DNA from 2 places in the Methylophilus sp. Leaf408 genome. Region 2 is predicted to be linked to the other one. Evidence: riboswitches for the same ligand, from Rfam matches in the RefSeq annotation. Region 2 holds a riboswitch; the other holds the start of a gene.
The links. Region 2 has a riboswitch for cobalamin ahead of nrdA (class 1a ribonucleoside-diphosphate reductase subunit alpha). Riboswitches for the same ligand answer to the same signal wherever they lie in the genome.
Positions count from the first base shown of each region.

Region 1: it holds a riboswitch for cobalamin, as region 2 does, so the genes downstream of both, LPA26_RS08910 (TonB-dependent receptor) here and nrdA (class 1a ribonucleoside-diphosphate reductase subunit alpha) in region 2, are expected to answer to the same signal.

Region 1 covers NZ_CAKASK010000001.1:1,884,027-1,895,419, forward strand. The annotation lists gene LPA26_RS08900 (cell division protein ZapA) at 211-513, opposite strand; gene LPA26_RS08905 (hypothetical protein) at 517-717, opposite strand; cobalamin riboswitch at 844-1,057, shown strand; gene LPA26_RS08910 (TonB-dependent receptor) at 1,195-3,126, shown strand; gene LPA26_RS08915 (TonB-dependent receptor domain-containing protein) at 3,182-5,035, shown strand; gene LPA26_RS08920 (hypothetical protein) at 5,127-5,696, shown strand; gene cobO (cob(I)yrinic acid a,c-diamide adenosyltransferase) at 5,706-6,314, shown strand; gene LPA26_RS08930 (cobyrinate a,c-diamide synthase) at 6,314-7,597, shown strand; gene bluB (5,6-dimethylbenzimidazole synthase) at 7,594-8,265, shown strand; gene LPA26_RS08940 (cobalamin-binding protein) at 8,262-9,068, shown strand; gene cobU (bifunctional adenosylcobinamide kinase/adenosylcobinamide-phosphate guanylyltransferase) at 9,065-9,589, shown strand; gene LPA26_RS08950 (DUF4198 domain-containing protein) at 9,606-10,430, shown strand; gene LPA26_RS08955 (RNA-binding S4 domain-containing protein) at 10,470-10,688, shown strand; gene LPA26_RS08960 (cobyric acid synthase) at 10,685-11,393, opposite strand, start outside.
Region 2 covers NZ_CAKASK010000001.1:182,011-193,403, forward strand. The annotation lists gene hflX (GTPase HflX) at 44-1,384, shown strand; gene LPA26_RS00800 (LysR family transcriptional regulator) at 1,391-2,275, opposite strand; gene metE (5-methyltetrahydropteroyltriglutamate--homocysteine S-methyltransferase) at 2,382-4,673, shown strand; gene LPA26_RS00810 (OmpP1/FadL family transporter) at 4,761-6,029, opposite strand; cobalamin riboswitch at 6,440-6,665, shown strand; gene nrdA (class 1a ribonucleoside-diphosphate reductase subunit alpha) at 6,790-9,069, shown strand; gene nrdB (class Ia ribonucleoside-diphosphate reductase subunit beta) at 9,275-10,408, shown strand; gene yfaE (class I ribonucleotide reductase maintenance protein YfaE) at 10,564-10,977, shown strand; gene LPA26_RS00830 (hypothetical protein) at 11,075-11,290, opposite strand.

The DNA.
Region 1 (11,393 bases), 1.7 Mb from region 2:
GACCTCCCAACTTAGTGCGATCGCACAGCACCTGATGAGCCGAAACCTATAACAAAGACTAGTTCAAGGAATTTTAGACTCAGGCAACGCCTTAACACACCAGATTAAAAGTACAGCGGATTAAATTTAAGCCGAAGTAAAACTATGTGGTTAAAAAATGATACGCCATTTACTATCAATGACGGTGAATATTTTGTGAAGTTCAGGGGATTACAGCAATTTATTCTGGCTGGATAGCACCTCATCCATTTGCTGCTGCATGGTGCTAATGCGTTTTTTCACATCGCCCACATCCACACCTGCACTTCGGGTATTCAATAACTCGTGCGTGATATTCAGTGCCGCCATAATCGCAATTCGCTCCACACTGACCATCTTGCCCGCATCGCGTATTTCACGCATTTTACCATCCAGGTAACCCACTGCCTGCACGATGACATCGCGCTCTTCATCCGTGCATGTCACACTAAATGCACGACCCATAATTTCAATATCGATTGGTTGTTTCGCCATCGTTTATTGACCTTCCTGTGGTAATGCAGATAACAATTTTTCCAATTGCACGCTGGCTTGCGTCATATTCAGCTTGAGGGATTGCGACTCCTGATGCAATTTTGAGACCTCCTGGCGTAACTGACCATTATCCTCACGCAATTGATTGCAAAGCGCAATTAACTTCGCCACACGCTCTTCCAAACTTTTCAGATCAGCATCCATTGAGTCATTATCAATGAAAAAAATGATTGTGGTCAATAGCTAAGCGTAGTTTTTCAAAGTAATTTAACAATTTAAACTTCGCTACACAACCATGGTTTTCTAGCTAAAACAGACACTTTCTACTAAAATAGGCGCCAGTTGTCAGGTGCTCGACGCTGTGTTCTTGCAGCCAAGAGTGAAACTGGGAAACAGGTGCGTGAATTCACATTCGCAATGCCTGTGCTGCCCCCGCAACGGTAAGCAAGTGCGGGTCTATCAACATGCCACTGAGTGCAAACTCGGGAAGGCGATAGATCAAAACTTGCAAGCCCGGAGACCGGCCTCACAACCAACCATTTGCAATACCGCGGGGTGACGGTGTCTGATAGTGTATTTCTCTTTTTGCTAACCATAGCAAATCCAGATTCATTGTCCCTTATCCCTGAGTATTGCCCAATAACCCATATGCGGGGTCGCATATGACACAGGGATAAGATAATGAAAAAGAAGTTTTTATTTAGCGTCATTGCCACGCTTTTAACCACACCTGCATTCGCTGAAGATCTGCAACTGGATGATGTCACTGTTAAGTCATCTGGCTTTGAACGCAAGGATACAGAAACCACCTACGCATCTGAGATCCACACCTCGGACCAGATTCAAGCCTCTGGCGCAAGCAACTTATATGACTTTCTTGCTCAGTACTCTTCGTTAAACATCCTGTCAGGATTCGGCAATAAAGCCGCGCCACTTATCAATATGCGTGGTTATGGTAATGAAAACGGCTATCAAAATGTTGTCGTAAGTGTGGACGGTCAGCGTTTAAATAATATTGACATGTCGCCACAATTAATCGGGGCCATTCCACTCAGCAATATTGAGCGGATCGAAATCAGCAAAGGCAGTGGTTCCGTGATCTATGGTGATGGCGCAACCGCAGGCTCAATTCAAATATATACCAAGGCAAAAACCGGCATTTCAGTCGCTGGCTCATTAGGTAATTATGGTCAGAAATCGGGGTATGTTTCGGGGGGAATCTCCAGCAAATATATTTCACTCTCCGCAAGCGCATCCGATGAAAGCTATGATGGGTTTAGTAAAAAGGATATTTTTGGAAAAAGGGATGAGTTCGATAACACTTCACAAAATGTCAAATTAACAATCAAGCCAATAGATAAACTTCGCTTAAAGGCTAATGCCACCAGTGCTCGCATCAGCACGTTTTATGTAGGCCCAATCACTAAAGCTGAATTTAATGAAAATCCACGTCAGAATAGCGGGAATGCCTATACTTTCCAACGTTATGAAATGGACCAGTGGCGTGCGGGCATTGAGTATGACATTAATGAAAACCTGATGATTAGCATTGCTCACGACCATCAACGCAAGACATCTTTCTTCGATGCTCCACAACCACCATTCCCCTTCTCGCAGCTACGTACCTACGACTACAAAAATGATGAACTATTGTTGAAATATGCAGCAGAAAACTTAAAAGTAATGGCTGGTATACAGAACTTTGACGGGACCATGGAGCGTATCTCGGATAAAAGCAGTAAAAACAATCTCGGCTTCTTTACACAGGCAGAATATGAATTAGATAACCTTACATTATCTGCTGGCGCACGCCATGAACGTGTTAATTACCGGCTGCAATCTTTTGGCTCCCCTTCCATTAACAAAGAACACAACCTAGAAGCATTCGATGTTGGTGCCAACTACAAATTTGGTCAAGAATTGTCGCTGTTTTCAAACTTAAACTATGCCTTTCAAGCTCCTGACATAGATCGATTTTTTAATTTTGGCTCTGGCTTTAATCCGGATGTGGTCCCTACGAAATCCAGAACATTTAATATTGGTTTCAATCACGTCACTCAAACCAACCGTTTTAAAGCATCTGGCTTTTACTCAAGTCTATCTAACGAAATCTTCTACAACCCAACAATGGGTGGGTTAGGCACCAACACAAATATCGATCAATCACACAAATATGGTGTGGAGATTCAGGATCAATTGAAACTAAACGAGGAACTAAGTACAGGCGTTATTTATACCTTTACGCGTGCAATTATCGATAGTGACAATGATGGTAGTGTTTTGATCAAAGATAAAAATCTGCCAGGGGTGCCCAAACACACAGTCATTGCAAACATTAACTATCAGCTTTTCAATAATGCCACTTTGAATTTGAATCACACATGGCGTGCCAAAGCCTATGCATTTAATGATCTGCAAAACAACTTTGATCAAAAACAAAATCGTTACGAATCAACCAACCTTACATTGAGTTATCAATATAAAAACTTGAATGTATACACCGCCGTTAATAATATTTTTGAACATGAGAACTCAATTCAAGTGCAAGACAATACTGTATATCCAATAGATTTTGCGCGTACTTGGCGAGTGGGATTAAAAGCGGATTTTTAATATCCCTTACTACACTACATACACTCAAGCAAAAGTAATTAACGGATTAAATTTTATGAAAAAAACAACATTCTTCGTGCTAATGGCAATTCTACCTCATAGCCTATTTGCAGCAGAAACGCTGGCAACCCCTGATATGGACGAAGTCGTGGTCACTGCCAGCAGGACTTTACAATCAACTAAAACCGTCACTGGTGATATCACCGTGATTGAAAGTGAAGAAATCAACCGGCTACGCGGTGGCTCTATCGCAGATTTGTTAAGACTGCAGCCCGGCGTAGAAATTTATACCAATGGCGGCATGGGGACTAGCAGCAATATTGGATTACGTGGCACCAACGATAACCAGTTGATCGTGTTAGTCGATGGCGTACGCATCAACTCGGGCACAACCGGCACCACCGCGTTTGAAAATATCCCGCTGGCATTGATAGACCGTATCGAAATTTTACGCGGACCAGCTTCCAGTCTGTATGGCTCGGATGCAATTGGCGGTGTGATCCAGATTTTCACCAAACGAGGAAAAACTAATAACACCCATCTTTACGCCAGTGCAGGCGCAGGGAGTTACGATGCTTACAGCGGAAATGCAGGTTTTGACACGGCCTATCAAGCCTTAAAATTCGGTGCGCAGGTGAGTAACTACGATACTCGTGGGATTAGTGCGAAAAAGCGCCCAACTGCTGTCGCCGAAAAAGACCGCGATGGATATAACAACTTCAGTGGTACAGCATATGCCGACCTCGAGTTTGCGCCTGGCCATTCACTAGGCTTGAACTACCTGGAAAGCAAAGGCAAAAACCAATACGATAGCACCTTTATCGGCAATTATTTAGAACGTTACCAGCAAGGCTATGGCCTGACACTGAGGAATGCATTGACTGATCACTGGAACAGTAAGGTCCAATACAGCATAGGCCGCGACCAGTCATTTAGTGTACTCAACGCAGCGACAAACAATAATATTGAGACTGAACAACGCCAACTCTCTTGGCAACATGATTACAAACTATCCAATGGCACACTCACCTTTGCATATGACAGGCTGGAGCAAGAAGTATTAACCGAAAACACAGGCAGACGAACGCTAGAGAGAAGTCGTAGCAATGACGCTTTTGTACTTGGCTATGTTGGCAAGTTTGACGCACATAGCACTCAACTTTCATTGCGCGAAGACCACAACAGTCAATTCGGCAATTACACGACTGGTGGTATTGGCTATGGCTATGCTTTCTCACCGGCCTGGCAATTCACGACACAGTATGGCTCTTCTTTCAGGGCGCCTACTTTCAACCAACTGTATGCCAACAATTTTGGGAATCCTAACTTACCCTCAGAAAAAGCTGACAATATTGAGGCCAGCTTGCGCTACCAGGGTCAACAATTACAGGCGAAATTTACCGTATTTGATAACCACATCCGCAACTTTATCCAGAATGCAACGACAGACTGTCCAACTGGCTTTCCAAGCTGTGCCGTCAATGCTGGCAAAATAGAAATTCAGGGCATGACATTGGAGAGCAGTCTGGCATTAGCAGAGAACTGGTTTCTGTCCGGTAATTTAACTTTGCAGTCTCCACGCGTCGATGCAACTGACAACCTGCTGATAAGACGCGCCCAGAGTTTTGGCAACTTAGTACTGCAATATAAAAACGGTGCATGGGATTGGTCTAGTGAGCTAAGTGCTTCATCTGAGCGTTACAACGATACGGCCAATCGCGTTCCTATGAGCGGCTACGCCTTGTTAAATTCTACTTTGGCTTATCAAATCGATCCTCATTGGCGTTTGCAAGCGCGTGCTAACAACATCTTAGACAAAAACTATGTATTAGCGATTGCCCCAGGCAATATCGACTACAACACCATGGGCACCAATGTATTCGTCAGCCTGAGTTATGACATGAAGTAATGTTTGCTACGGTTGGATTTTGACCAAGCCAGATGGAATTGGGCTAAAATCCACCCCTAGTTAATTTAATAAAATTTTGGGAGTCGTTGGCATGCCACGTAAAATTTCAACTCAATCTCTGGCAATCGCATTGGTCATTGCACTGATGGTCATTGTGACGCGCGGCCATCATTTCGCGTCCATCGACTTTTTGCCTAGCGCTTCGTATGCAGCTTTCTTCATTGCTGGCTACTATCTGCGTTCTACCATTATGTTCGTTGCCCTGCTGGCTTTGTGTGTTGGGCTTGATTTAGCGGCAGTGACCTGGGGTGGCGTCAGCAATTTCTGCGTGACACCGGCTTACGGCTTTTTGCTGCCAGCCTATGGCACCATGTGGCTGGCAGGTCGCTGGACGGCGGACAATACCAGCTGGGAATTCAGCAGCCTGTTCAAACTTGCAGGTGTGGTTGTGGTGGCGTCAGCTATTGCAGAATTGTTTTCCAGCGGCGGTTTCTACTTCTTCGGTGGCCGTTACGCCAACCCAAACCTGATGGAATTTGGCACACGTCTGGTGAAATACTATCCAAAACAGCTGGAAGCCATTGCGTTCTGGGTAGTAGTTGCCTTGATTGCGCACGTAGTTTTTGGCCTGGCCAAACGCTCTATTCAAGAAAAAGCTTAAGTCTTAAATATGACGGAAACCAATGACCGCGACAGCCGCCACAAGGCGCGCATGATAAGAAAAAAGGCGGTCATTGATGAAAAGATCGAGCAGGCCAAGGTTGAGAAAGGCGTGCTGCTGATCCTCACCGGTAATGGCAAAGGCAAAAGCTCTTCCGCCTTTGGCATGGTTGCCCGTTCACTCGGCCACGGCATGCGTGTCGGTGTCGCCCAATTCATCAAAGGCAGGTCTGATACCGGAGAAGAAGCCTTTTTCCGCGAACATCCATTAGTGAGCTGGCATGTGCTGGGCGAAGGTTTTACCTGGAACACGCAAGACCGCCAGCGTGATACCGACACCGCTATGCGCGGCTGGCAAATTGTCGCTGGCATGCTGCAAGATCCGGCGATTCAATTAGTGGTGCTCGACGAACTGACCTACACCTTCAAATATGGCTACCTGGATGAGCAAATGGTACTGGATGCCATTGCCAACCGCCCGCCCATGCAGCATGTGGTCATCACCGGCCGTGGTGCCTCAGAAGCATTACGAAACGCTGCCGATACGGTGAGCGAACTGATGGACGTCAAGCATGCCTGGCGTTTAGGCGTTAAAGCCCAGGCTGGAATAGATTTGTAATGCAATCCCAAGCTGCAACCTGCCATGCCATGCTGATGGCGGCACCCGCGTCGGGACAAGGTAAAACCATGACCACAGCGGCATTGACTCGTGCTTACCGTAATCGCGGCTTGCGCGTGCAGGCATTCAAATGCGGACCGGATTTTATTGACGGCATGATCCTCGAAGTTGCCACCGGAAAACCGGTTTACAACCTTGACTTAGGGATGTGTGGCGAACAAGATGCGCATCGTTTGCTTTATAAAGCCGCGCAGGAAAATGATGTGATCGTGCTGGAAGGTGTGATGGGGCTGTACGACGGCAACCCTTCCTGCGCCGATATCGCCGAGTGTTTTGGCATCCCGGTGGGGCTGGTAGTCAACGCTAAAGCCATGGCACAAACGTTCGCTGCGGTCGCGTATGGCTTGTATGCATTCCGCCCTGGCTTGCAACGCGCAGGCGTCATTGCGAACCAGATAGGCAGTGAAGGCCATGCACGCATGATCAGAGAAGCATTGCCTGCCGATATTCCGTGGCTAGGTGCCATGCCATATAACGATCAATTAAGCCTGCCCGAACGCCATTTGGGTTTGCATCTGGCACAGGAAATCAACGATATTGATCAGCGCATAGAAGCCGCCGCGCAATTATTGGGGCAAGAAATTCCGCTGCCGCCAACTGTGAGTTTTGATGCGCCAGAAAACGATTCTGACGAGCTACTTTTGCAAGGCAAAACAATTGCCGTCGCTAAAGATGCTGCCTTCTGTTTTATCTACCAGGCCAACCTGGATCTGCTGCGAGCGTTGGGTGCAAGCATTACATTCTTCTCTCCGTTAACAGACGTGCAATTACCAGTGGCAGATGCCTATTGGCTGCCTGGCGGTTACCCTGAATTGCATCTGGAAAAAATTGAAAACAATACCGGCATGCGCGACAGCATGCAGGCGGCTGCGGCAGCTGGCATACCCATGCTGGCAGAGTGTGGTGGCATGTTGTCATTAGGCGAAAGTCTGGATGGCCGCCCGGTTTTTGGGTTATTAAAAGGTCACGGCAACATTGAAAGCAAACGGCAAGGCCTGGGCACGCAACATGCGACGTTGCCAAATGAAAATGGCACCAGTACCATAGGCGCACATACTTTTCACTATGGGCGTTTCGAGACTGACCTGCCGGCGATTGCACACGGCAAAGGCCGATATGGCACGGGCGAAGCGATCTACCGTGATCAAAACATCACCGCCAGTTTTTTGCATTTTTATTTCCCGTCTAACCCGGCGCTGGCCGCGCAGTTTTTCCTGCCATGAGTTTTGCCTATCCTGAAAATGATAAAGCGGCGATCTACAAAGTGATTGCCGAACGGCGCGATATGCGGCATTTTTTGCCTACGCCTATCGCTCCGGAATTATTGCAAAAACTTCTGCAAGCAGCGCATCATGCACCTAGCGTTGGCCTGATGCAACCATGGCGGTTTATCCGTATCAGTGATGTTGAGTTGCGCAAACGTATCCACACACTGGTTGATGAAGAGCGCAAACTGACTGCGCAAGCCATAGGTGAAGTCGAAAATACGGCGCGCATGGCCGAATTTATGCGGTTGAAAGTAGAAGGTATTCTGGACTGTGGAGAGTTACTGGTCGCGACACTATGTGACCAGCGTGAGAAATACGTTTTTGGCCGCCGTACCTTACCGGAAATGGACCTGGCTTCTGTCAGTTGTGCGATCCAGAACCTGTGGCTGGCCGCGCGCGCCGAAGGCATAGGCATGGGCTGGGTCAGCCTGTTTGATCCGCAGGCGCTGGCTTCGTTACTGGGCATGCCACATGATGCAAAACCGGTTGCAATTTTATGCCTGGGTTATGTGAATACCTTTTACAAATCACCCATGCTGGTGGAAGAAGGCTGGGCAACGGAAAAACCTTTGTCCGAGATGCTGATGGAAAATGGCTGGAATAAGGATACGCAACAGCCATGAGTCACTGGCCGCAACGCATCGTATGCCTGACCACGGAAACGGTAGAAGTACTCTATCTGCTGGGTGAGCAGGACCGCATTGTTGGCATCTCAGGCTTCACTACCCGTCCGGCAATCGCCAGGAAAGAAAAACCAAAGATCAGCGGTTTTACCAGTGCCAATATCGACAAGATTCTGGCGCTGGATCCTGACCTGGTGCTTTGTTTTTCCAACTTGCAGGCAGACATTGCTGCCTCGCTGATCAAAGCCGGCTGCCAGGTACATGTATTTAACCAGCGTAGCCTGGATGAAACCTTGCAAATGATACTGACCGTGGGTGACCTGGTCGGCGCCAGCGAAAAGGCACAAATGTTGGTCACGCAATATCAGGCGTTGCTGGATGCCTCTCGTAACCGGGCTGCCACCTGGTCACGCAAACCAACTATCTATTTTGAAGAGTGGGATGAGCCCATGATGTGCAGTATCCGCTGGGCAGCGGAGCTGATAACCGCAGCTGGCGGGCAGGATTGTTTTCCGGAGCTGAGCCGTTTTCACAACGCACGCGATCGCCAGGTCAATGCAGAACAGGTGGTCGCAGCGCAACCGGACATCATCATCGGTTCCTGGTGCGGCAAGAAATTCCAGCCGGAAAAGGTGAAGGCCCGTACAGGTTGGCAAACCATACCCGCGGTTCAGCACGGCCATTTGTATGAAATAAAATCAGTGGATATCCTGCAACCCGGACCCGCCCTGTTTACTGAGGGACTGGTGCAATTGCAAAACATTATTCAACACTGGCAACAGCAAACCGGGAGGTTGTTATGAGTACACATTTGATTCTGGGTGGTGCGCGCAGCGGCAAGAGTGCGTATGCAGAACGTTTGGCTTCTGCGCTGGAATTACCGGTTACCTATATCGCCACCGCGCAGGTTTATGACGATGAATTTGCCAAACGGGTGGCGCATCACAAAGAGCGCCGGCCGCCCTATTGGGCCTTGGTGGAAGCGCCATTTAACCTGGGCCAGACACTGCTGGATAACGATGCGCCGGAAACCTGCCTGATTGTCGATTGCCTGACCTTGTGGCTGGCGCAATGCATTTGCCCGGATTGCGACAAACCAGAGCGGCTGGATTGGCAGGCGGAAAAGCAGGCGTTGCTGACGGCGTTGCCCCAGCTACAGGCACACGTATTGTTAGTCAGCAACGAAGTCGGCATGGGTATTGTGCCGCTGGGTGAAATCAACCGCCAGTTCCAGGATGAACAGGGCCGCTTGAACCAGGATATTGCTGCCATCGCCAACCAGGTCAGTTTCGTTGCGGCAGGCCTGCCTTTAAAACTCAAATAACCATAAAGGAAAATTCATGAAAAAGTTCTCTCTGCTGACCAGCGCTCTGCTCACAATACTGGCAGCACTCACCGCCGAAGCACATGTGCCATTTTTAAAGCCTAACCAGTTCAATGTCACGCATCACCGCCTGACGATTGAATCTGCATTTACCGAGTTTCCTTTCCAGGCAGACTTTGCCATGGATTCGCCAAACTTCACCATTACCGGCCCTGATGGCGTTTCCACAGCCATCAGGCCAATCGCCAAAACCAAGGCAGCGGTGTACCTGGAACCGGAATTAAAAGAAGAAGGCACTTACCGTATCAGCACAGGCCAACGGGTAGGCCCGATCTACAAAGCAGTAGAGACGGCGGATAAAAAACTGTATTTTGCAGCGGATATGAAACGCGTGACTGGCAAGCCAACAACGATGAATTACTACAGCTATGCAGATACATATATTTTCAAGGGTCAACAGAAATACCAGGCAAAACCATTTAACAAAGGCCTGGAAATTATTCCATTAACTTCGCCAAATGGCCTGGTACCAGGTAGCGAGGGTTCATTCCGCATTTTGGAAGATGGCAAACCCGTCAGCAACGCACGTATTATCGTGGTCACTGATAACGAACATTTTATCAGGCACCGGGTTGAAGATCTTTACGACCTCGATAATGTGCGGGAGTCGAACATTCATGCAAACCAGCAAGGTGAGTTCACTTTTAAACCCACAAAAGCAGGGTTGAATTTCCTGTTTGTGACCGTCCATCACCAGCTGAACGAAAATCTGTGGGAAAGCCAGAATGCTTCGTTGACGCTGGAAGTAAATTTACCGGCAGAAGCACCGAAAAAGCCTTAACTTAATCTCTTTAACTCACTCACACCGGAAAACATCCTTATGACAACCACGACTTTTCAACTCAAAGGTGAATATATTGCGCTCTGTGATTTGCTGAAACTGGAAGGTGTGGCCGACAGCGGTGGCCAGGGTAAGTCTATGGTAGCCGAAGGCTTGATTTCAGTGGATGGTCAGATCGAGCGTCGGAAAACCGCCAAGATCCGCGCCGGCCAAGTTGTGCAGGCGTTTGAGCAGACCATTAACGTGGTTGCCGGTTAATTCGGCACGAAGCCTGCAGGCAAAAACGGGGCGAGTGCAGCCCAGTTGAGGTTTTTACACAAACTGTCTGCCAACCGCTCCAGGCTTTGTTCGCGTAATTTCGTATAATCGTAAGCGACCTGATTCGATAATCCTGCCCACTGCAACCAGGCTGCACAGGCCTGCGGATGGTCAAACAGGCCATGGATATAACTTCCCGCTATCTGGCCATCTTCTGAGAGCGCACCTTCAGCCTGATTGCTGATCAAATGTACGGGTCGCTCTAAAGCTGACCCAATACTCACGCCCATATGGATTTCATAACCCTGCATTTCAGCATCGGCAAAAGTCAGTTTTCCTGACACCTGTTTCAGCTGCTTGTGCGCTTCAAGCGTGGTTTCCATCTCCAGCCAGCCAAACCCGGCACTGCTACCCGCCTCACCTTCAATCCCTATCGGATCATGTAATTGCTGGCCAAGCATCTGGAAACCGCCGCAAATCCCCAGCAACTTACCGCCATAACGCAAATGCCTTTCAATGACAGGCTCCCAGCTATACTCACGCAGCGCGGCCAAATCGCCACGCACATTTTTGCTGCCGGGAAGAATAATTAAATCGGCAGCAGGTACAGGCTCATTCAAGCGCACGAACTTCAAATCTACTTGTGGGTGCAAACGCAGCGCATCAAAGTCGGTATGGTTGGCGATATGTGGCAGCACCGGCACG
Region 2 (11,393 bases):
AGGTACTATCTACCCTCACCAATCCAAGAGATAAAACTCCCTAATGCAAAGTGAAGTAAAAGAGCCCATCAGATACGCCGTAGTTGCGGCTGTTCAGCTACCCAATGTGAGTGATATCGAGTTTGAAGCCTCTTTGAACGAGCTGCGCGAACTGGCAAAAACGCTGGGCTACAAAATCGTAAACACATTTGTACAGAAGCGCTCTAGCTTTGATACCACCGGTTATCTTGGGATAGGTAAGCGTGAGGAAATTCGTGATTACGTCAGCATTGAATCTGCCGAGGATGAATCTCAGTCGCTGGATGCACAGTTACCCACTATTGAGGCCGTCCTGGTTGACCACGAAATTTCGCCGGCCCAGGCGCGTAACCTGGAAATTGAAGTGGGCTGCGAGGTGATGGATCGCACCATGGTCATCCTCGAAATCTTTCACCGCAATGCCCGCTCACGCGCCGCACGCGCCCAGGTGGAGATTGCCCGTCTTGGCTATATGGCGCCACGTTTGCGCGAGGCAGCGAAACTGGCTGGTCCACAAGGCCGTCAGCGCAGTGGGGCGGGGGGCCGCGGGGCAGGTGAGTCGCACACCGAGCTGGACAGGCGCAAGATTCGTGACCGCATTGCCGATCTGCAACAGGAAATTATCGTGATGGATGGCGAGCGCAGGACGCAACGCGCCCGCCGTCAGGAGCGCGAGACGATGGCGAGTGTCGCCCTGGTCGGTTATACCAACGCCGGTAAATCTACCTTGATGCGCGCACTCACTGGCAGCGAGGTGCTGGTGGCGAATAAGCTTTTCGCCACACTGGACACCACGGTGCGGGCCCTGTACCCCGAGAGTGTGCCACGCGTGCTGGTCAGTGATACGGTCGGCTTTATCAAGAACCTGCCGCATGGCCTGGTCGCCTCTTTCAAGTCCACGCTGGATGAGGCGCTGGATGCGTCATTGCTGCTGCATGTGATTGATGCAAGCGATCCCGGCTTTGAGCGCCAGCTTGAAGTGACAGATAAAGTACTGGAAGAAATCGAAGCGGACGATGTGCCGCGTATCCGGGTGTTCAACAAGATAGACTATGTTGGCGATGCCACGGCGCAAGCCGAGTGCGAGGCTGCCCTGCGTCTGAAATACCCGGATTGCATAGTCATGAGTGCCCGCCGCCCGGATGAAGTGGCGGCGCTCCGCCAGAAGCTGGTCGACTTCTTCCAGCAGGACCTGGTTGAAGCCGAGATTTTTGTGCCCTGGTCCGCACAACAACTGCGCGGCAAAATTTACAGTACGTGCCAGGTATTGAGCGAGCGCTCGGAGGATGACGGCACTTTCTTCACTGTGCGTGGCGAAGCCAACGATATCGATAGCCTGCGTGAACAGTTAACACAGTTAGAGTGATGGCAGTCACTTCCGACCTTGAGCCAACTGGATAAAGGCCTGCACATAGTCAATCTGGGTATCGGTTTCACGGATACCCAGGTAGATCTGTTTGGCGATGCCCTGTTTGCCTAGTTTCACCGGCGTCACATCAAACCTGCTTTGATATTCCTCCACCAGCCAGCGCGGTAAAGCGGCTACCCCACGGCCACTGGCCACCATTTGCAGCATGATGTCAGTGGTTTCAATCGGTTTGTGTACGTGCGGGCTGATGCCCGCTGGTTGCAGAAATTGGTTATAGATATCCAGCCGGTCTATCTCGACCGGGTAGGTAATCAGCGTTTCGTTGCTTAGCTGCTCAGGCACTATGTAGGCTGACTTTGCAAATGGATGCTGATGATTCACCACCAGTACTTGTTCATAATCAAACACTGGTTGAAATATCAGGCCAGGCTTGTATAACGGGTCCGGCGTGACCAGCATATCGATCTCGTAGCCAAACAGCGCACCTATGCCACCAAACTGGAACTTCTGTTTCACGTCCACATCCACATCCGGCCAGTCGGCCAGGTAGGGTGACACTACTTTCAGCAACCACTGGTAGCAAGGATGGCATTCCATACCTATGCGTAAGGTGCCACGCTCGCCCTGGGCAAACTGGCGCAGGCGCTCCTCAGCCAGCGATAACTGTGGCAGCAAACGGTTGGCGACTGCCAGCATATATTGCCCGGCCTGGGTCAGGCGCAAACTTCGGCCCTCGCGTAGCCAGATATCCGTGCCCAGTTGCTGTTCCAGTTTTTTGATGGAGTGGCTCAGGGCAGATTGCGTGAGAAATAATTTTTCAGCCGCTGCTGTCAGCGAGCCTTGCCGTTCAACCTCACGAATAATCGCCAAATGGATACGTTCAATCATCGTTTATGTATGAATAAAATTAATCGATAGTTGAAATAATACCATTTTACTTCATGGTTTGTGTTTTCTAGAATGCGTGTTCTTAACGATTACAGGCGAGACAACCATGGTCACCACACACAATCTAGGATTTCCGCGCATAGGCGCAAAACGCGAATTGAAATTTGCCCTTGAGGCCTACTGGAAAGGGCAGTCTTCATTAGAGGTTTTAAAGCAAGTCGGTCAAGATTTACGCCAGGGTAACTGGGCGTTGCAGGCTAGTTTGGATTTAGCGCCTGTAGGTGACTTCGCGTTTTATGACCAGGTGCTGGACATGAGTTTTACCCTGGGTAATTTGCCAGCCCGTGTGCAGGACTTTCATGGCGACCAACTGGATAATTACTTCCGTGTAGCGCGTGGCCGGACCACAGCGTCTGGCGAAGAGCATGCCCATTGCTGCGGCGGCGTGGCTGCCGGGGAAATGACCAAGTGGTTTGATACCAACTACCACTATATCGTGCCTGAATTCACCGCTGAAACCCAATTCAAGCTGGATGCGACTCGTCTGCTCGAACAATTGGCCGAAGCCAAAGCGCAAAACGTCAGAGCGAAACCAGTGATTGTTGGCCCTGTGACTTACCTTGCGATAGGTAAAGAAAAAGATGACTCAAACCGGCTAGCGTTGTTGCCGCAATTGCTGCAAGTGTACACAGATTTGCTGGAGACATTGGCCACACAAGGTGTCGAATGGGTGCAGATTGACGAACCACTCCTGGTAACCGAGCTGGATGCGGAATGGCAGCATGCATTTAACCTGGCCTACCACCAGTTAAAGAGCTGCCGCGTCAAGTTGCTGGTTGCCACTTACTTTGGCCAACTTGCCGATAACCAATACCTGGCGGCCAATTTGCCGGTGGCTGGCCTGCATGTGGACGCCATCAACGCACGCAGTGAAGTCGTGTCTTTGATTGGCATGTTGCCTGCGCATAAAGTGCTTTCAGTGGGCGTCATCAATGGGCGCAATATCTGGAAAACAGATTTGAATGCCACACTGGACTGGCTGGAACCGATTGCAGAACGCCTCGGTGATCGTTTGTGGTTGGCACCTTCTTGTTCTTTGTTGCATGTCCCTGTGGATCTGGAGAGTGAGCAAAAGCTGGATAGCGAGATTAAATCCTGGCTGGCGTTTGCTACCCAGAAACTGCAAGAATTAAATATTCTGGCTACCGCCTTGAATCAAGGTCGAGCGGCAGTCAAAGACCAGTTGGCAGACAATCAGGCCGCGATTGGAGCGCGTCGCAGTTCGCAACGCGTCAATCATCCGCAGGTGAAAGCTGCGTTGGAAAAAGTGACGTCACAATTAGGTCAGCGCCAGAGTGATTATGCGCAACGTGCGGCCAAACAGGCGGCATTGCTCAAGCTGCCTAAATACCCGACCACCACCATCGGTTCTTTCCCGCAAACTGCTGAGATTCGTCATGCCCGCAGTGAGTTCAAGGCAGGGCGCCTGGATGAGGCTGGCTACAAAAAAGCCATGGAAGCTGAAATTGCCCGTAGCGTCAAAGAACAGGAAACCCTGGGGCTGGACGTATTGGTACATGGCGAAGCTGAGCGCAATGACATGGTGGAATATTTCGGTGAGCAACTGGATGGCTATGCTTTCAGCCAGTTCGGCTGGGTGGAGTCTTACGGTTCACGTTGTGTGAAACCACCTATTTTGTTTGGTGATATCAGTCGTCCCAAAGCCATGACCGTGGAATGGATCAAGTATGCGCAATCACTGACCAGCAAGCCGATGAAAGGCATGCTGACCGGCCCGGTGACGATATTGAACTGGTCATTTGTACGTGATGACCAGCCGCGTTCTGTCTCGTGCTACCAGCTGGCATTGGCAATACGCCAGGAAGTGCTGGACCTGGAAAAAGCGGGCATCAATGTGATCCAGATCGACGAAGCAGCCTTGCGTGAAGGTTTGCCATTGCGCAAGTCGCAATGGAATGAATACCTGCAATGGGCAGTGGAGTCATTTCGCATCACCGCCAATGGCGTCGCCGATGAAACACAGATTCATACCCATATGTGTTATTCGGAATTCAACGATATCATCAAGTCGATTGCCGACATGGATGCCGATGTGATTACCATTGAAACCTCGCGTTCAGATATGGAGCTGTTGGATGCATTTGATGAGTTCAACTACCCGAACGAGATCGGGCCTGGCGTTTACGATATCCACTCACCGAATATTCCAAGCGAGGCACATATCGTGCAGTTGATGCAAAAGGCCGCCGAACGTATACCTGCGGAGCGTTTATGGGTCAATCCGGATTGCGGCCTGAAAACACGCCAATGGGCTGAAGTGTTGCCGGCGCTGACGAATATGGTGGCAGCGGCTAAAACGTTGCGGGCAAACGCTTAGTGAGTCTGTTTTAGGCGTATTTTTGGTTAACAGCGCTGATATCCGTAATAGATATCAGCGTTTTCTTTTTATGGATAGGCATTAAACCTACCAGCGGCGGCTCAGCATAAAGTGCAGCACAATCGCCTCATTACGAATTTCCGATTCGCCGAACAAGTCGCTGTTGTACTTTACTTTTACCGGCAGCATCCACTCCACGCCACCGTTTGCAAGCCAGTTCTGGTCTATCTTGCGCGCGGCACCAAACGTCAGGTGATGCTCTAAAATACCAGCCAGTAACGGGTTGGTAGTCTCACGCGGAATCGGGTTTTTGCCATAGTTGTGGCCCGCATAAATGGTCGTGCGGTTATCCCAGTTGTAAGCAACACCGGTGGCGATCACCCACTGGTTTTTCCAGTCGGCAGGGTTGGTTGAACCATACACAGCAGGTGCTAAAGAGTTATTAGGGTTGGTGGCGCGTAATTTCACGTCATTGATCGCATCATCCCAGTTAAGCCAGTTTAGCTTGAATGAAAGCAGCCAGGCATCCGCCGGTTTAAATGCCAGACCCACAGCGACTTCACGCGGCAACGCAAAGCCTTTGACTGAGGCATCGGAATACTTCACCTTACCTAATCCTGCGCCGGTGAAATCAGCTACTAATGAGCCGCCAGTAAGTGGTAATTCAGTCTTTTCGCTATAAGCGGCAGCCAGGGTTAATGTTGGCGTGACACGATATTGCATGCCTAGCTTGAACCCTGTGCGTATCGCCGATGCATCTTCTAACTTATAGCCAATAAAGGGCGCAGCAGGGACTGAGGTATTGGCAAAAAAATCCTGCTCTATGCTTGCATAGACAAAGTTCAAGCTGGCCCCGATTGAAAGTTTTTCGTTCACTTCGCAGCCAATGCCGGGAATAACCTTAGCGATACCGAACAGTGATGATAAATCATCGCGATTGCCAAATGGCGTGCGGATTTTATCAAATACACCACCGGCGCCGCCTTGTGCAAAGAAACCTACGCCCGCCGTGCATGATGTGTCTTCAATTGGTCGCGCATAACCACCGCCGCCTAGAGGCGTGTAACGGTTAGAGGCGTGTTCTTCGTTACGGGGGTCTTTATGCACCAGGTCGGTGGTGCGCAGTATCGAGCCGAACATGTCCAGCAGCGGTGCCTTGATCTGCGTCAGCCCGGCCGGATTGGTATTCAGCGCGCTGGTGTCGCGTGCAACTGCTACATCAGCACCGGCCATCAGGCTGGATTCAGCGCCAAAGCCGATCAGGTTAATACCATTGGTGGCATGTGCAGCACTGCCAGTGATAGCCAAAGTCAGGACGGTTGCCAGGCGAATCGTGGAGAAATTGAAGTAAGTCATTGCGAGTGTGGTTTTCGTTAGTGGCTTATAGTTTTACATAAACAGGCAAAACAGTATCGCGATAATAGAGCGGCAATTGCACTGCATTTTTAACCTGGAAAAGAGTTTTCTAGCAGGTTCATTTTGCCGATTTTGTCACTGATAGCATAGTCTCATATTTGTTGGCGATCACCACTTGCAAGACTTGCGTTTTTATCGCCTATTCCTGTTTTAAGCACCCTGATTAAAAATGTTTCAGCTTTGTAACATTCAATGCGTAATTCAATCAAAAATGCAATGCATTTTCTCAAAATTTTATTAAAAAAATTCTTTAAACATATTCTTTAATAGAAACAATACCTTGTATATGAAAGCTAGACTTTACAACTATATCTTGTGTTTTGTCTGATTGAAAAGCCATAGATATTGTTTTATAGTCGCATCCATACGGTTTGCAGGAGAAACACTTCTTCTGCATTTAAAAGGGAATCTGGTGCGTGAAACACTGCACGGTATTCATCAAGCCAGGGCTGCCCCCGCAACTGTGATCAGCGAGTTGTTTGCTAACACTTTAAGCCACTGAAGAAATTCGGGAAGGCGACAGCAAATAATCATGACCTGAGAGCCAGGAGACCGACCGTCAGTTTTTTACTTGTTAACGTTTGAGGCGGGGTGTCCTCGGCAGTTGCAGTGCATTTATCATGATGTCGGGTGTTGCCCGGTGTGCCATGTTTGCGTTTGCGTCTTCTATAGTCCCCGCTGCCAGAATTGGGAGCCATCAATGTCACAATACGAATCCATGCAGGCCACAAAAAGAGATGGTCGCAAGGAACCTATCAATCTCGACAAAATTCACCGCGTGATTGATTGGGCAGCACAAGGCCTGAATAATGTGTCGGTGTCGCAGGTAGAGTTGCGCTCCCATATCCAGTTCTATGATGGCATCCGTACCGATGCTATCCATGAAACCATCATCAAATCCGCGGCGGACCTGATTTCTGAAGAAACACCGGATTACCAGTACCTGGCAGCCCGCCTGTCGATTTTCCATTTGCGCAAGATTGCCTATGGCCAGTTTGAGCCACCGCATCTGTTTGACCATGTGACCGGCCTGACCGAGCTCGGCAAATATGACCAGCACTTGTTGCGTGATTACAGCCGTGAAGAATTCGATGTGCTCAATGGCTACATCGACCACTGGCGTGACCTCAATTTCTCTTACGCGGCGGTCAAGCAGCTAGAAGGTAAATACCTGGTACAAAACCGCGTCACCAAGAAAATCTACGAGAGCCCGCAGTTCCTGTACATCCTGGTGGCCATGTGCCTGTTTGCCAACTACAAAGGCCAGGCGCGTCTGGACCTGATCAAGCGTTTTTACGACGCTGTTTCCACCTTCAAGATTTCTCTGCCTACGCCTATCATGTCCGGCGTGCGTACGCCTACCCGCCAGTTCAGTTCCTGTGTGCTGATCGAGTGTGATGACAGCCTGGATAGCATCAACGCCACTTCCAGCGCGATTGTGAAATACGTGTCGCAACGGGCCGGTATCGGCGTCAACGCTGGCCGTATCCGCGCCCTGGGTAGTGAAATCCGTGGCGGTGAAGCACAACATACCGGTTGTCTGCCGTTCTACAAACTGTTCCAGTCTGCGGTGAAGTCCTGCTCGCAGGGCGGTGTGCGTGGCGGTGCGGCGACCTTGTTCTACCCGCTGTGGCACCTGGAAGTGGAGTCATTGCTGGTTCTGAAAAACAACCGTGGTGTGGAAGAAAACCGCGTGCGTCACCTCGACTACGGCGTGCAGATCAACCGCCTGATGTACCAGCGCCTGATCAAGAGCCAGAACATTACCCTGTTCTCGCCGCATGATATCCCGGGCCTGTACGATGCCTTTTTTGCCGACCAGGATGAGTTCGAACGCCTGTATACGCAATATGAAAACGATGACAGCATCCGCAAGCGGACTATCCCGGCGGTGGAGTTGTTCTCGCTGATGATGCAGGAACGCGCCGGTACCGGCCGTATCTACATCCAGAACGTTGACCACTGCAACACGCACAGCCCGTTTGACCCGGCTGTCGCGCCAGTGCGCCAGTCCAACCTGTGTATGGAAATCGCGCTGCCAACCAAGGCATTGAATGACATTAATGATGAAGAAGGCGAAATCGCACTGTGCACCTTGTCTGCCTTCAACCTGGGTGCACTGGAATCGCTGGACGAGCTGGAAGGCCTGTCTGACCTGGTGGTGCGTGCGCTGGATGCCTTGCTGGAATACCAGGATTACCCGGTCAAAGCTGCCTCCAACGCGACCGACAAGCGCCGCTCACTGGGTGTGGGTGTGATCAACTACGCGTATTACCTGGCGAAAAACGGTACCAGCTATACCGACGATGCAGCGCTGGGCCTGACCCACCGTACCTTCGAAGCGATCCAGTATTACCTGCTGAAAGCTTCGGTACAGTTGTCCCGCGAATTCGGCCCATGCCAGGCGTTTAACGAAACCACTTACGCCAAGGGCATTCTGCCGATTGATACCTATAAAAAGGATCTGGATAGCGTGACGACGGAACCGTTGCTGCTGGACTGGGAAACCCTGCGCAAAGAGATCCAGAAAGATGGCTTGCGTAACTCCACCCTGACCGCGCTGATGCCATCAGAAACTTCCAGCCAGATCGCCAACGCGACTAACGGTATTGAGCCACCACGCGGCCTGGTCACCGTCAAGCAATCCAAAGACGGTATCCTGCGCCAGGTCGTGCCGGAGATTGATCGCCTGCGTGACCAGTACCAGTTGCTATGGAAAATGCCTAACAACGATGGCTACCTCAAGCTGGTAGGCATCATGCAGAAGTTTGTCGACCAGTCTATTTCTGCCAACACCAACTACGACCCGACCCGCTTTGAAGGTGGCCGTGTGCCGATGAAGCAGTTGCTGAAAGACCTGCTGCAAGTATACAAACTGGGCATTAAAACGCTGTACTACCATAACACGCGTGACGGAGCCACTGAAGGCGGCACCGAGGCGGAGGATGATGGTTGTGCCGGTGGTGCCTGCAAAATCTAAATAATAAGTGGCTACGCCGGCGAATTGCGGCGTTGCGCGGTACTCACAACCTCGCCGTACTATTTGTACTGTCTCGGTTGTTGCGTTCCGGGCGCCTTGCACTTCATCCGGCTCGCTCACTTATTTGGTATGTCTTGCAGTGAAGTAGTAAATACATTTTAAAAAGCAGTTTGAGTCTTGAAACTTAAACATTAGGAACACGGCCATGGCCTACAGCATCTTTACCAAAACAGACAACGATCAACTTAAAGAACCCATGTTCTTCGGTCAGCCCGTCAACGTGGCGCGTTATGACCAGCAGAAATATCCGGTATTCGAGCGGTTGATCGAGAAGCAGCTTTCTTTCTTCTGGCGTCCGGAAGAGGTGGATGTGTCACAGGACCGTTCTGATTACCAGAACCTGCCGGAACACGAAAAGCATATTTTCCTCAGCAACCTGAAGTATCAGACGCTGCTCGATTCTATCCAGGGCCGTAGCCCCAACGTGGCTTTGCTGCCGCTGGTGTCACTGCCCGAGCTGGAAACCTGGATCGAGACCTGGGCGTTTTCCGAGACCATCCACTCGCGCTCATACACCCACATCATCCGCAACATAGTCAATGATCCTTCCATCATTTTTGATGACATCGTGCGTAATGACAACATCACCGCCCGTGCGTCGGATATCGCGCATTATTACGATGAGCTGATCCAGCAGACCATGCTGTATTCGCAGCTGGGCGAGGGCGATCATGTCATCAATGGCGAGCAAAAAGTCGTCAATCGCCGCGAGCTGAAAAAGCTGTTGTACCGCTGCCTGATGAACGTGAACATTCTCGAAGCCATCCGCTTCTACGTCAGCTTTGCCTGCTCATTCGCCTTTGCCGAGCGCAAGGTGATGGAAGGCAACGCCAAGATCATCCGCCTGATTGCGCGTGACGAAGCCCTGCACCTCACCGGCACCCAGCACATGCTCAACATCATGCGTTCCGGGCAGGACGATGCCGAATTCGCCGAGATCGCCGCCGAGTTGCACCAGGAATGTTTCGAGATGTTCAAAACTGCCGCCGAGCAGGAAAAACAATGGGCAGAATACCTGTTTAAAGACGGCTCCATGATAGGCCTCAACAAAGACATCCTCTGCCAGTATGTCGAATACATCACCAACACCCGCATGGCGTCGGTTGGCCTGCCACCGGCTTTCCCCAATGCCAAAAGCAACCCGATTCCATGGATCAACACCTGGCTGGCGTCAGACACCGTGCAAGTCGCTCCGCAAGAGGTGGAATTAAGTTCTTACCTGATTGGTCAGATTGATTCGGAGATGTCCGCAGATGATCTCAACGACTTTGAGTTGTGATTAGTGGCTGCGCGGGTAAATTGCGGCGTTGTGCGGTGCTCAAAATCCTCATGTACTACGTGTACATTGCGGTTCCTATGCTCCGTACGCCTTGCACTTTATCCCGCTCGCTCACTTAATTATCGTTCTGTAATTATCTAATTACCATTCATAAAGTGAGCGTCGTACAAAGCCAGCACATCCGCTTTAACCTTATCCCGCAGGAAACCCTGCTCGAAGGCCTTGAGCGCACCGGGCACGAAGTAGAGTACCAATGCCGGAGCGGTTATTGCGGCGGGTGCCGCGTGCGTTTGCTGGCGGGGGTAGTGGAATACCTTGAACAACCGCTGGCATTTATCGGTGCCGACGAAATTCTGCCTTGTTGCTGCATACCCAAATCAGATATCCGGGTCGATTGCGAACTCAGGCTTGATGTGCAAAAAGCCCAAATGCAAAACGATATGTTCCCTGCGCAACAATCCCTGTTTGATGAGCCTATGCTCACCCCCAAGCATGCGCCAGTGAAAAAGCCAGCGAGAAAAAGGGCAGCCAAAAACAATACGCGGGCAAACAATCTGTCATTGTTTTAATCTGCAAAAGTACCAATAAAAAAGGCGCTTGTATCAACAAGCGCCTTTAGAGTCGGCAATCAGGGCTGGTTCTTAACGCCAGCCTGTCCTCCCCATGTTAGGGGCGTACCCACTGCATTTTTATATGTGGTGTACGTGCTTTCGAATCTTTCTTCACAACCATATCGCAACTGATAATTTCACAGCGCCAGTACATCTGGCGAATCTTCTCATCTGCTTCGGTGCGAGACTTGCCAAACACCTGCAAATTCTCAACCAGCACGCCATTCGCACTGCGTATGGTATACAAATACTTTCCTGATATGTCCAACATCAATAAACACCCCGACTATTGATCGGTGTAAAACACCGTAATTTTTCTGATGTTTGCTACATTAACAGACAATTTTATGTATGTATACACTGTAAAGATACTG